2 regions of the Pseudocitrobacter corydidari genome follow, and region 1 is predicted to be linked to the other one. Evidence: predicted binding sites of a transcription regulator. Region 1 holds the regulator's gene; the other holds the start of a gene.
The links. Region 1 encodes Fur, which represses iron uptake genes when iron is present. Its sites were predicted from a motif close to ATAATAATGAGAACNACTATCAA; they were not measured.

Region 1 (6,478 bases):
GATGACTCCACGTTAACGGGCGGCATCTATTACTGGCAGCGTGAGCGTGACCGTAAAGATGTGACCGATAACGACAAATATAAAACCAACCTTTCTCACTCCACCTGGAACGCCAACCTTGATTTCCAGTCCGGCTATGCCGCTGATATGTTCGGCCTCGATATTGCGGCGTTTACCGCTATCGAAATGGCAGAATCCTCAGAAAGTGGTCACCCGAACGAAATTGCGTTCTCGTCTAAAAATAAAGGCTACTCGGAAGATTACTCCGGCGATAAAAGCGGTGTGAGCCTTTATAAAGCCGCTGCGAAATTTAAGTACGGCCCGGTTTGGGCGCGCGGGGGTTATATTCAGCCGACCGGTCAAACGCTGTTAGCGCCGCACTGGAGCTTTATGCCTGGCACCTATCAGGGTGCAGAAGCGGGTGCGAACTTTGATTACGGCGATGCTGGCGCGCTGAGCTTCTCCTACATGTGGACCAATGAATACAAGGCCCCATGGCATATCGAAATGGATAATTTCTACCAGAACGATAAGCGCACGAAAGTCGATTATCTGCACTCCATCGGTATGAAATATGACTTCAAAAATGATCTGGTGCTGGAAGCGGCATTTGGTCAGGCGGAAGGCTATGTCGATCAGTACTTCGCCAAAGCCAGCTACAAATTTGATATCGTCGGTAGCCCACTGTCTACCAGCTATCAGTTCTACGGTACCCGCGATAAAGTGGATGACCGCACCGTAAACGATATTTATGACGGCACCGCATGGTTGCAGGCGCTGACCTTCGGTTACAAAGTGGGTCAGGTTGACCTGCGTCTGGAAGGGACCTGGGTTAAGGCTGAAGGCCAGCAGGGCTACTTCCTGCAGCGTATGACGCCAACCTACGCCTCCTCGAACGGTCGCCTGGATGTATGGTGGGATAACCGTTCCGACTTCAACGCCAACGGCGAAAAAGCGGTGTTCTTCGGTGCGATGTATGACCTGAAGAACTGGAACCTGCCGGGCTGGGCTGTAGGTGCATCATACGTCTACGCCTGGGATGCCAAACCGTCTACCTGGCAGATCAACCCGGACGCGTACTACGACAAAAACAGAACCATTGAAGAGTCTTCTTACAGCTTTGACGTGGCATACACCGTACAGGAAGGCCGCGCGAAAGGTACGCTGTTCAAACTGCACTTCACCCAGTACGACAACCACTCCGATATCCCGAGCTGGAGCGGTGGTTACGGCAACATCTTCCAGGATGAGCGCGACGTGAAATTCATGGTTATCGCACCGTTCACCATCTTCTGATAAGTATTCAGGCGGGCCGCAGCGCCCGCCGTGTCGTATAAGGCTAATAACATGAAAAAAACAGTGATGATTGCTGCGCTGGTCGCGGCGCTGGCGGGCTGCGCTCAGTCTGAAGCACCAAAAGAAGATACGCGTTTAAAAGATGCCTATAGCGCCTGTATCAACACCGCAGAAGGCTCGCCGGAAAAAATCGAAGCCTGCCAGCAGGTGCTGAACGTGCTGAAGCAGGAGAAGGCGCACCAGCAGTTTGCCAATCAGGAAACCGTGCGGGTAAGCGATTACCAGGCGTGCATTCTGGCGAGAAAAACCGGTAACGATCAGGCCGTGAAGAAAGATTGCGGGTTAATCTGGCAGGAAATTCGCAGTAATAATACTCCCCGTTAAGATAACGTGCCCGATGAGCTTGCTTGTCGGGCACGGCTGCATGAATGTGCAAACTAAGCGGGTATCAACATTATCGTATTCCCAGGTCGAAGCGATAAGACGAATTGTCCTGCCTCATCGGTGTGCCATTGAAGGTGACTGAAATCGATTACGGCACACTCCGGACCACCGTTTTGTAACGCCTCGCTACCTACGCCAACGCAGTACGTACCCGCGCTGACAGCGGAGGTGATCCCGCTGTGGGAATCTTCAAAAACTAATGCCTTATCTGGTGTGATCCCCAGCCGCGTTGCCGCCAATAAATAGGGATCAGGCCACGGTTTTCCTCTTTCGACGTCATCACGTTCGACAACGGTTGAAATAGCATCGTCTGCGCCCAGCATATGAATGACACGATCGATTTTCTTGCGCCAGCCGCTGGTGACGATACCGATGGTGATCCCTGCATGGTGTAGGGCTGTAATAAACTCGGCAACGCCCTTAATGGGATCGTAATCTGCATTATTTTCTGCATCGATAATGTACTGCTGAACGAACGCCTGATCTTGCAGGGAAAGATCGTTGAATAATGCGTGAATCGTATGTGGCCCCGGCTGACCATGAATGTGCCGGGCAATATCCGCATCGCTGATATCCCGGTTATAAAGCTTGCCTGCCTCCCTCCATGCCTTTTCAATCACGAGGTTAGAATCGATCAACACGCCATCCATATCAAAAAGGACAGCAGTCAGTACGGGCATCGCTTGAGTCATTTTTCCCCCTGTATCTTCTGAAAACATCCTGTGACTTTTTATGGATAATCGGTTGAAACAGAGGCTATGTATAATGCTATTTTTTCGCGCAGGGATAAAAAACGGGAATGGAAAATCGCCGACTACAGGCATTTGTTACGCTCGCGGAGCAGGGGAGTTACCATGCCGCTGCAGATGCGTTGTGTATCACTCAGCCTGCGTTAAGCAAACAGATCCAGGCGTTGGAGCACGATTTGAATTTGGTGCTTTTTACCCGCGGACGTCATGGCGCAACGTTGACACCTCAGGGGAAATTGTTCTATCCCGAGGCGTGCGAATTTCTGGTGCGTTACCGCGAATTGCGGAAATTTGCCGGGGATATCAAACGGGGGGCGACAGCCAAACTCGCCCTCGGGTTTGGGCTATCGACATATTCTCTTACGCCGCAATGGATTAATACTTTTCAGGCGCGTTTTCCTGATGTCACCGTCTCGCTCAACAACATTCCTTCAAGTGTGCAGTGCCGAATGCTGCTCGAAGGAGCGCTGCATATTGGTTTCTTGCGGCTGCCCGTTCTGCCGCCTCTGTCACATTTTGTGATTAAACAGGAGCGTCTGGTGCTTGCCGTTCCCGCGAATGCGTCTGTAAAAGAAGGGTTACATCATCTTGTTGAACACTATCCGTTATTACGACTGAGTACGCACGCCGCGCCGTGTCTGGCTGAGCAGGTTCGCATCATCCTCGCCGAGCAGTTTCCCGATGTGCATGCGGTATCCGTTTCCGACGATATGCATTCTTTACTGGCGCTGATCGGTGGCGGTAACGGTATTGCCTTTTTGCCTGAGAGCATCTGTAACGTTCTGCCCGCCGGGGTAAAAATGGTCGAACTGGCTAATGTCAAAGTGGGGTGGGAAATTGCGATGGCCTGGGATCCTACGCGAGAGCATGAAGGACGGGACAATTTTCTGCGGATGGTGATGGAAATGAAGCCATAGACCACCATAAAAAAACCAGCCCGTAAGCTGGTTTTGTCATTTCAGTGTGAAAATTACTTCTCTACGCCATCGTGCGCGTGTTCATCTTCGCGGCAGTCGCCCTCAGCACAGTGACCATACAGGTACAGGCTGTGGTTGGTTAAGCGGATACCGTGTTTCGCGGCAATTTCACGCTGACGAGCTTCGATGGAATCATCGCTGAATTCGATAACCTTGCCGCAGTCGAGGCAAATCAGGTGATCGTGATGGTGTTGTTGAGTCAGTTCGAAAACGGACTTGCCACCTTCAAAATTATGGCGCGTGACAATGCCCGCGTCATCAAACTGGTTCAGAACGCGGTAGACGGTAGCCAGACCAATCTCTTCACCCATGTCGATCAGGCGTTTGTATAAGTCTTCCGCGCTGACATGGTGATTGTCTGGTTCCTGAAGCACTTCCAGGATCTTTAACCGGGGAAGTGTGACTTTCAGGCCAGCCTTCTTTAATGCGGTATTGTTGTCAGTCATGCGGAATCTGTCCTGTTGCTAAACGATTGACTTCCAAACGCGGAAGTAACACAGAGAGTGCACCGAGTGTAATGCGTCTCATTATAGAATGACGCCTTCTAAATGAAAACAGCAAGACCTGGGCGAATAAAGATTTCGAAAACGAGGCTTGACCAGCAAACTCGCTAAATTCAGAAGATATTGTACAGATTTACGCTCAAAAGTTAAAAAATTGTAGCTATTATTTTGATTGCTTCTACCTATTAATGCGGCGCGATTTAAAAAATCACGCCGCATTAAGAATCAGGCGTTTTTGATCTCTTCCAGATGCAGCTCTTCAGAAATCTGTTTTACCCATTTTTCTACACGTTCAGCGGTCAGTTCCGGCTGGCGGTCTTCATCGATAGCCAGACCTACGAAGTGATCGTCATCAGCCAGCCCTTTAGACGCTTCAAAGTGGTAACCGGCTGTTGGCCAGTGGCCGACGATGGTCGCACCGCGCGGTTCAATGATGTCGCGGATAGTGCCCAGCGCATCACAGAAGTATTCCGCATAGTCTTCCTGGTCGCCGCAGCCGAACAGTGCAACCAGTTTCCCATTGAAATCAACTTCTTCCAGCGTCGGGAAGAAATCGTCCCAGTCGCACTGGGCTTCACCGTAGTACCAGGTAGGAATACCCAGCAGCAGAATGTCGAATGCAGCCAGGTCTTCTTTGCTGCTCTTGGCAATGTCATGCACGTCGGCAACGTCTTTACCAAGCTGTTTCTGAATCATTTTTGCAATATTTTCGGTATTGCCGGTGTCGCTACCAAAGAAAATGCCAACGATTGCCATGAGTTAAATAACCTCTTGAAACTTAATGATATGGTGGTGGCGTATTGCCCACAGATAAGGGCAATCATAGCAGAACAGAGAAGGGTGCGGAATCAGCAATCGTACCGGACTGCACACTCTGCTACATGAAAGCGGGATTTTACGAAATTTTCAGAGCTTTTCCTGCGCGCGAAGCACGGCTAACTGGCTCATCAGAATCTCTTCGATAAGCTCACTGCGACTCATATCGCGCGCGGTTGCCAGTTCGTTCAGAGCATCTACCGCATCGTTATTGAGTTTCAGCTCGACGCGCTTCAGACCGCGAACTTTATCGCGTTTTAATTGATTACGCTTATTGATGCGCAGCTGTTCGTCACGCGAAAGCGGATTGGTTTTGGGTCTTCCCGGCCGACGCTCATTTGCGAACAAATCAATTGTCGTGCGGTCCGTTTGTTCTTTTGCCATGATTCAGAGTGACTTCGGGGAAACAAGCTACCGGGAAACGCCCGGTGCAGACAGCGCGCAATCATACATCAGTGCAACCGACACGCCAACGACCACGGCCATAATGGCGCGCGGTCGTTGAGTTTTTAATCAGTCTGCTAAATATCGGCGGATGGCGCGCAGCACCGCGTCCGGTTTTTCCGCATGCACCCAGTGCCCGGCGCCTGCAATGACGTGCGCACGCGCCTGCGGGAATTGCGAGAGCAGGTCGTCACGGTAAGCTTCGGTAACATAAGGCGAATTTCCGCCTGGGATAAACAGCGCCGGATGATCCCACGCCGGAATCGTCTCCCAACCGACGATGTGCGGATACTGATCCCACAGCACGGGTACGTTGAAACGCCACTCGCCGTCAACAAACGACTTCAGCAGAAACTGAATCACACCTTCTTCGGCTAAAAATTCGCGCATCACGGTTGCCGCCTGCTGGCGTGAGGAGACACCTGCGTTGGTGACCGCGTTAATCGCCGCAAAAATTTCATCATGGCGACGCACATGATAATCCACCGGCGCGATATCAATAGCGACCAGATTATCGATGCGTTCCGGAGCCAGCGCGGTCAGGGCCATCACCGCTTTGCCGCCCATCGAGTGACCAATCACCGTGGCTTTCTCAATGTTGTGGGCGTCGAGGGTATCCAGCAGATCCTGGGCCATCGCCGGGTAGTTCATCTCGTCCGCTCGCGGAGAAAGACCGTGATTACGCATATCCACTTGCAGGATATCGTGGTCGGTCACCAGGTCGCGCGCCAGTACGCCAAGGTTGTCCAGGCTACCGAAAAGGCCGTGAACGAGCAGAATGGGGGAATTATTGTGCAGGTTTTGTGCAGATTGCGCTCGGGTATTCAATTTCATAGCAAAGTTCTTTTTTTCGCTCTGTCGGGTTAGGGTATTATGTTGGACATTCTCACGTTCAGGGGCAAGATACGATTTTTATCCCATTTTTGCCGCTATCCTGGTATGACGCTATCCGCTGTTGGGTTTTGAACATATAATCCCAGCAACTTGTATTCAGAAAAATTATTGCACTGGATTAAGATGAAAACGATCGAAGTTGATGACGAACTCTATCGCTATATTGCCGCCCACACACTGCACATTGGCGAGAGCGCATCCGACATTTTACGGCGAATGCTGAAGTTTTCCGCCGCATCACAACCTGTTGTTGCTGCTCCGGTTGCCAAAGCTGAAGTTGCGCCTGCTCAGGTTGCTCCAGTTGCCGAGGTAAAACCGGTTAAAACCGCGAAAGATAAAGTTCGCGCGATGCGTG
Region 2 (6,478 bases), 720 kb from region 1:
AGCCATTGTCATGGAACTCAATCCCCACTTCTTTATTGACGCTGATTTCCGGGTCGAGGTCTTCATTACCCAGCAGGAAACAGCTGCCGGAGCTCACGCTCACCGGGCAACCGTTGCCACGGGTTGAGAGCAGATAACCTTCGGTAGACTGGTACAGATTTGGCGCTTTAAACGCTCGCGCGATCCCCGCTTTCAGGGTGAACATATCGCCTAACCCCTGCGAAATGTTCAGGCTCGGGCTCCAGTTGGCTCCAAAAGTGTCGTGATAATCAAAACGCAAACCAGGCAGAACCTGGGTGCTGTCCGTCGCGGCAATGTTATCTTCAAAATAGAGAGAGCTGATGGTTGAACTGTTTTTGCTGCTGCGGTCGCTGGCGCTGCCCGAAACATTACCCACCGTTACGCCCGTGCTATCGGTCGCCGTCATAGAGGCAGGATCATTCAGTTCATCACGGTTCCACTCCGCGCCCAGCGTGACGGTTTGATCCACCAGCAGCTGGAGCGGGAAGTTTACTTCGCCACCGGCACGATAGCTTTCGAGACGGCTGGTTGAATAATCGTCACTGTTGATCATCCCTTCCACTTTACCGGTGGAGCCTTCATCAAGACGCGTGTTGTTGGTTTTTTCGTAGTTGAAGTTGAGTTTAGACGTTCCCCAGTCCCAGATACCGTTATAGGTGATGCCGTAGTTCTGGCGGTACATGCGGTTGGTCTCATCACCATACAGCGTCTTAATTAACCCACCCGGGCTGACGTTGCTGTTGCTGTATTGAGTATCGCCCGCATAGATATTCCCCTGACGACTATAGCCATAGCTGAAGTCGACAATTTGCAACGGGGTAATTTTCCATGACACGACCGCGTTGATATCTTTATTGCGCACGCCTTCACGCCCCGCAGCGGCGGAACCGTTCTGGGCGGTGTTGATATCATAAGCATCGGCGTCCGTTTTGTTCAGGTTGCCGTACAGGCGCATAGTGAGCGCATCACCGGCCAGCGGTCCGCTCAGGTTAAAGTTTGCGCGTTTGGTCGCGCCCTCTTTGCTGTCTTCCGGCTGATTAGTGAACAGTGAGAGCGAGCCGTGCCAGTCGTTGGTCGGACGTTTGGTAATGATATTCACCACCCCGCCCGCCGCACCGGAGCCATAGCGCGCCGCCGCCGGGCCACGAATCACTTCGATGCGCTCAACCATTTCCGCCGGAACCCAGTTGGTGTCACCGCGCGTATCACGCTCTCCACGCCAGCTGTAACGAACAGAGTTGCGCGAGGTTACCGGTACGCCATCGACCATGATGAGGGTATTTTCCGGCCCCATGCCGCGGATATCAATCTGACGGTTGTTGCCACGGCTGCCGCTGGCGCTGTTGCCTGTCAGGTTAACACCGGGCATTTTGCGGATGATGTCGGAGAGGTCATTCACCGGCGGGCTCTTCTGGATATCTTCAGCGGTGATGGTCGAAACGCCCGGCTGCTGTTTCAGTTCCTGCTCGGCGGTCACGATCATGGTTTCGTTATCGGCGAGCGGTTCTGTCGGGTCTTCATTGGCGGCCCATGCGCTGGTGCTCAGTAAGCTGGCCAAAAAGAGTGCAATCGGTTTTTTTCGTGTTGTTACAGAAGTTAACATGCCTTCATTCCCTGTCATGAATCACAAAATTCAAGTGCGCATACTAATGATAATTATTCGCATTTCACATATGATTCATGGAATCTCCTTCACATCTCCTTTTTTGGCTACAAAACAACCAAATCGATAGATTTTGTGAAGGCGGAAAGTCAGGCACAAAAAAAACCGGGCAAACATTGCTGTTTGCCCGGCTTGATAATCAGGAGGTTGATTAACCGTTGCTGCGGCTTCCCCCGCCACGACGCGGGTTACTGACCTGGCTGTGACGCTTCACCGCACGGCGAATCTGATTCGCTTTCATGCGACGTCTGTCTTTCTCAACCGCCACTTTTGATGCGGTTTCTGGCGGTAGCTCAACCAGTTCACGCAGGTAGTTGGTCTGCGCCAGATCCAGTTCAGTATAGCCACCGCGCGGCAGGCCTTTTGGCAGCGGGATATCGCCGTAGCGAACGCGGATAAGACGGCTAACCTGCACGCCCACCGCTTCCCACAGACGGCGCACTTCGCGGTTACGGCCTTCCGTCAGGGTTACGTTGTACCACTGGTTGATGCCTTCCCCACCGGTAAACTTGATGGTTTTAAACGCCGCCGGGCCATCTTCCAACTGTACGCCGCGAGAAAGCTCGCGCACTTTGCTGTCATCAATTTGGCCGAACACGCGCACGGCGTATTCACGCTCAACTTCGCGGCTCGGATGCATCAGGCGGTTTGCCAGCTCACCGTCGGTGGTGAACAGCAGCAGACCGCAGGTGTTCACATCCAGACGACCGACGGCAATCCAGCGCGCGCCGCGCAGTTTTGGCAGACGATCGAATACGGTTGGGCGACCTTCAGGGTCGTTTCGCGTACAGAGTTCACCTTCCGGCTTGTAGTAAGCCAGAACGCGACAAATTTGTTCGACGGACTCTTTAACGGAAATCAAATGACCATCAATACGAATTTTCAGGCCAGGGATCACTTCAACACGATCGCCAAGTTTGGCAATTTTGCCGTCGACGCTCACGCGCCCCGCTTCAATAATCGCTTCGATTTCACGACGGGAGCCGTGGCCAGCACGCGCCAGCACTTTTTGCAGTTTTTCGCTTTTATCGCTCATAGAGCTTCCTTCCGGTGTCGCCTTCACAGGCGTCTGGGTATACTTTCAACAACAATGCGTTGAGTTCAGAAGAACACTAACGCATTGAAAGGTATCTTTTACACGCTAAATGGCGCACCACGTGCGCCATAACAATAATTCGTGGCCGCGTATCTTACATGAATTTCTGATGAAAAGATTCATCTGGTTTATTCACGTTTACAGGAACGGCTTCACATCGCCCACGCCTTCACGCAGCACCACTGGCGCGTCGTCAGTTAAATCAATGACCGTAGTCGGCTGTTGGCCCAGATAACCGCCATGAATAATCAAATCGACCACTTTTTCCAGACGATCTTTAATCTCTTCCGGATCGGATTCAGTAAATTCGCTGCCCGGTAACATCAGGGAGGTCGAAAGCATTGGCTCGCCTAATGCCTCAAGCAACGCCTGGGCGATAGGGTTAGACGGCACGCGCATGCCGATGGTTTTACGCTTTTCCTGTAACAGACGGCGCGGCACCTCTTTCGTCCCTTTCAGGATGAAGGTGTAATTGCCCGGCGTGTTGTTTTTCATCAGGCGAAACGCCACGTTATCGACGTAAGAATAGGTCGACAGTTCGGACAAGTCGCGGCACATCAGCGTGAAGTTGTGGCCATCTGGCAGATGACGAATACGACAGATGCGTTCCATCGCGCCTTTATCTTCAATTTTGCAGCCCAGCGCATAGCCGGAATCGGTTGGGTAGACAATCACCCCACCTTTGCGCACGATCTCAACCGCCTGGTTAATCAGTCGCGCCTGCGGGTTATCCGGGTGGATGTAAAAAAACTGACTCATACTTCCCTCTCAGTAGAATTCTGTGGCGTCTCGAAGCGTTGCCAGATGCCCTCTACCCCGGCGGGTAGCCACAGCTTACGGCCCAGTTCTATCCATGGGCAGGGTTGATGAAAATCAGAACCCTGCGAGGCCAGTAACGCATATTCTCGGGCATAGGTTGCAAGCTGAGCGCGCTCGTGTGGCGCCTGCTGGCACTGCGCGACTTCCATCGCATCGCCACCCTGTTCACTGAAGTGGGCCAGCAATCTTTTTAGCCACTTGGCAGACAGGTTGTAACGAGCCGGATGGGCCATTACCGCCACGCCGCCTGAATGATGAATGACATCAATAGCTTCCCTTATTGTACACCACTGTGGCGGAACGTATCCCGTTTTCCCGCGCGCGAGATATTTTTTAAACACATCGCCAATGGTGTTCGCTTTCCCCTGCTCCACCAGGAAACGGGCGAAATGCCCGCGCGTTACCGCACCGCCGTCGGCCAGTCGCTGTGCGCCTTCCAGCGCGCCGGGAATATGCGCTTTCTCAAGACGCTCGGCAATCATCGCCGCCCGCTCGTTGCGGCGCGCTTTTTGCTGATTCAGAAAGGCGGTTAAGGCCGGATGCGCAATATCAATATTCAGGCCGACAATATGAATTTCGTGATTTTCCCACAGCGTCGAAATCTCAACGCCGGTAATTAAGTTCAGCGCCAGCCCGGCGCGCGCAATCTCTGCCTGCGCCAGAGGGATGCCATCGACAGTGTCGTGATCGGTGATCGCCAGCGTACCTACGCGCATTTCTCCGGCGCGATGCACCAGCGCTTCCGGCGTCAATCGACCATCAGAGGCGGTGGTATGGCTGTGAAGATCGTAAATCACTGCGTATGTTGTGTCGCTCAAAACGGCTCCCGTTGGGCTAATATTCGTATAAGACGGCTCATCATAACGTTTACTGAGGAATTTCTAAAATAAGGGGTTGACTTTGACTCATCGAACTAGTTAACTAGTACGCAAGTTCACTTAAGCAAGGTATCGGCAAATGAAGACGAAAATCAATGTACTGCATGGTTGGTGGCGCACTCCCAGATAACGGGCAGTGTCATCACGTCTGCATTATGCAAACAGATACCCGGCCCGCCACTGAGCGGGCTTTTTATTGAACACTTATTTTACAGAACAGGCGAAACAAACAATGCAAACACCAAAACCAACGCTTGAACTTCTGACCAGTGACGCGATTTATCGTGAAAACCCCACCGCGCTGTTTCATCAGTTATGCGGTTCACGCCCGGCGACGTTGCTGCTGGAATCTGCGGATATCGACAGTAAAAACGATTTAAAAAGTCTGCTGCTGGTCGACAGTGCGCTGCGTATTACCGCACTCGGTGACACTGTCACCATTCAGGCATTAACCGACAACGGCGCGTCCCTGCTGCCGCTGCTCGATGCGGCGCTGCCTGCGGGCGTTGACAACCAGCATCAGGCCAGCGGCCGCGTGCTGACGTTCCCGGCGGTCAGCCAATTGCTGGATGAAGATGCGCGTCTGTGTTCACTTTCTGTATTTGACGCGTTCCGCCTGCTGCAAACGCTGGTGACGCTGCCAGAAGACGAACGCGATGCAATGTTCTTTGGCGGGCTGTTCGCTTATGACCTGGTGGCCGGTTTTGAAGACCTGCCAACGCTTGAGAGCGACACCTCCTGCCCGGACTACTGCTTCTACCTGGCGGAAACCCTGCTGGTGATTGACCACCAGACCAAAAACACGCGCATTCAGGCCAGCCTGTTCACCTCATCATTAAGCGAAAAAGACCGTCTGCTGCAACGCATTGCCGAGCTGCGTCAACAACTGAACGAGCCGCCTGCGGCTCTGCCGGTGGAAACCGTTGAACAGATGCGCTGCGAGACCAACCAAAGCGATGAAGAGTACGGTGATGTGGTGCGCAAAATGCAAAAGGCGATTCGCGCCGGGGAAATTTTCCAGGTGGTGCCGTCTCGCCGCTTCTCTCTGCCCTGCCCGTCGCCGCTGGCCGCTTATGATGTTCTGAAAAAGAGCAACCCAAGCCCGTATATGTTCTTCATGCAGGATAACGATTTCACCCTGTTCGGCGCTTCACCGGAAAGCTCGTTGAAATATGAAGCCGCCAGCCGCCAGATTGAGATCTACCCGATTGCCGGTACCCGCCCACGCGGTCGCCGCGCAGACGGTTCTCTGGACCGCGACCTTGATAGCCGCATTGAGCTGGAGATGCGTACCGACCATAAAGAACTGTCGGAGCATCTGATGCTGGTTGACCTCGCGCGTAATGACCTGGCGCGCATTTGTACACCGGGTAGCCGCTATGTGGCGGACCTCACCAAAGTTGACCGTTACTCCTTCGTAATGCATCTGGTTTCTCGCGTTGTCGGCGAACTGCGTAAAGATCTCGACGTGCTGCACGCCTATCGCGCCTGCATGAACATGGGCACCCTGAGCGGCGCACCAAAAGTTCGCGCGATGCAGCTTATCGCCGCCGCAGAAGGCAAGCGTCGCGGCAGCTACGGCGGCGCGGTTGGTTACTTCACCGCTCACGGCGATCTGGACACCTGCATTGTGATCCGCTCCGCCTTCGTTGAAAACGGCGTCGCCACCGTTCAGGCTGGCGCAGGCGTGGTACTGGATTCTGTTCCCCAGTCCGAAGCCGATGAAACACGTAATAAAGCACGCGCGGTATTGCGCGCTATCGCGACCGCACACCACGCACAGGAGATTTTCTGATGGCTGACATTCTGCTGCTCGATAATATCGACTCATTCACCTATAACCTTGCAGATCAGCTACGCGCCAACGGTCACAACGTGGTGATTTATCGCAACCATGTGCCCGCTCAAACGTTAATTGAACGTCTGGGCACCATGAAAAACCCGGTGCTGATGCTCTCGCCAGGCCCTGGCGCGCCGTCCGAAGCCGGTTGTATGCCGGAA

Region 2: G163CM_RS07425 (TonB-dependent siderophore receptor) is a predicted target of Fur. The motif match lies at 1,665-1,687, and genes of this name have one in related genera.

What each region holds. Positions count from the first base shown of each region.
Region 1 is NZ_CP087880.1:2,323,553-2,330,030, reverse strand. It holds gene chiP (chitoporin ChiP) at 1-1,296, shown strand, start outside; gene chiQ (ChiQ/YbfN family lipoprotein) at 1,348-1,680, shown strand; gene G163CM_RS10830 (HAD family hydrolase) at 1,734-2,432, opposite strand; gene G163CM_RS10825 (LysR family transcriptional regulator) at 2,540-3,406, shown strand; gene fur (ferric iron uptake transcriptional regulator) at 3,460-3,912, opposite strand; gene fldA (flavodoxin FldA) at 4,195-4,725, opposite strand; gene ybfE (LexA regulated protein) at 4,876-5,169, opposite strand; gene ybfF (esterase) at 5,299-6,063, opposite strand; gene seqA (replication initiation negative regulator SeqA) at 6,247-6,478, shown strand, end outside.
Region 2 is NZ_CP087880.1:1,606,886-1,613,363, forward strand. It holds gene G163CM_RS07425 (TonB-dependent siderophore receptor) at 1-1,624, opposite strand, end outside; gene rluB (23S rRNA pseudouridine(2605) synthase RluB) at 1,836-2,720, opposite strand; gene G163CM_RS07435 (L-threonylcarbamoyladenylate synthase) at 2,919-3,539, opposite strand; gene rnm (RNase RNM) at 3,536-4,417, opposite strand; Trp leader region at 4,581-4,675, shown strand; gene G163CM_RS07445 (anthranilate synthase component 1) at 4,710-6,272, shown strand; gene trpD (bifunctional anthranilate synthase glutamate amidotransferase component TrpG/anthranilate phosphoribosyltransferase TrpD) at 6,272-6,478, shown strand, end outside.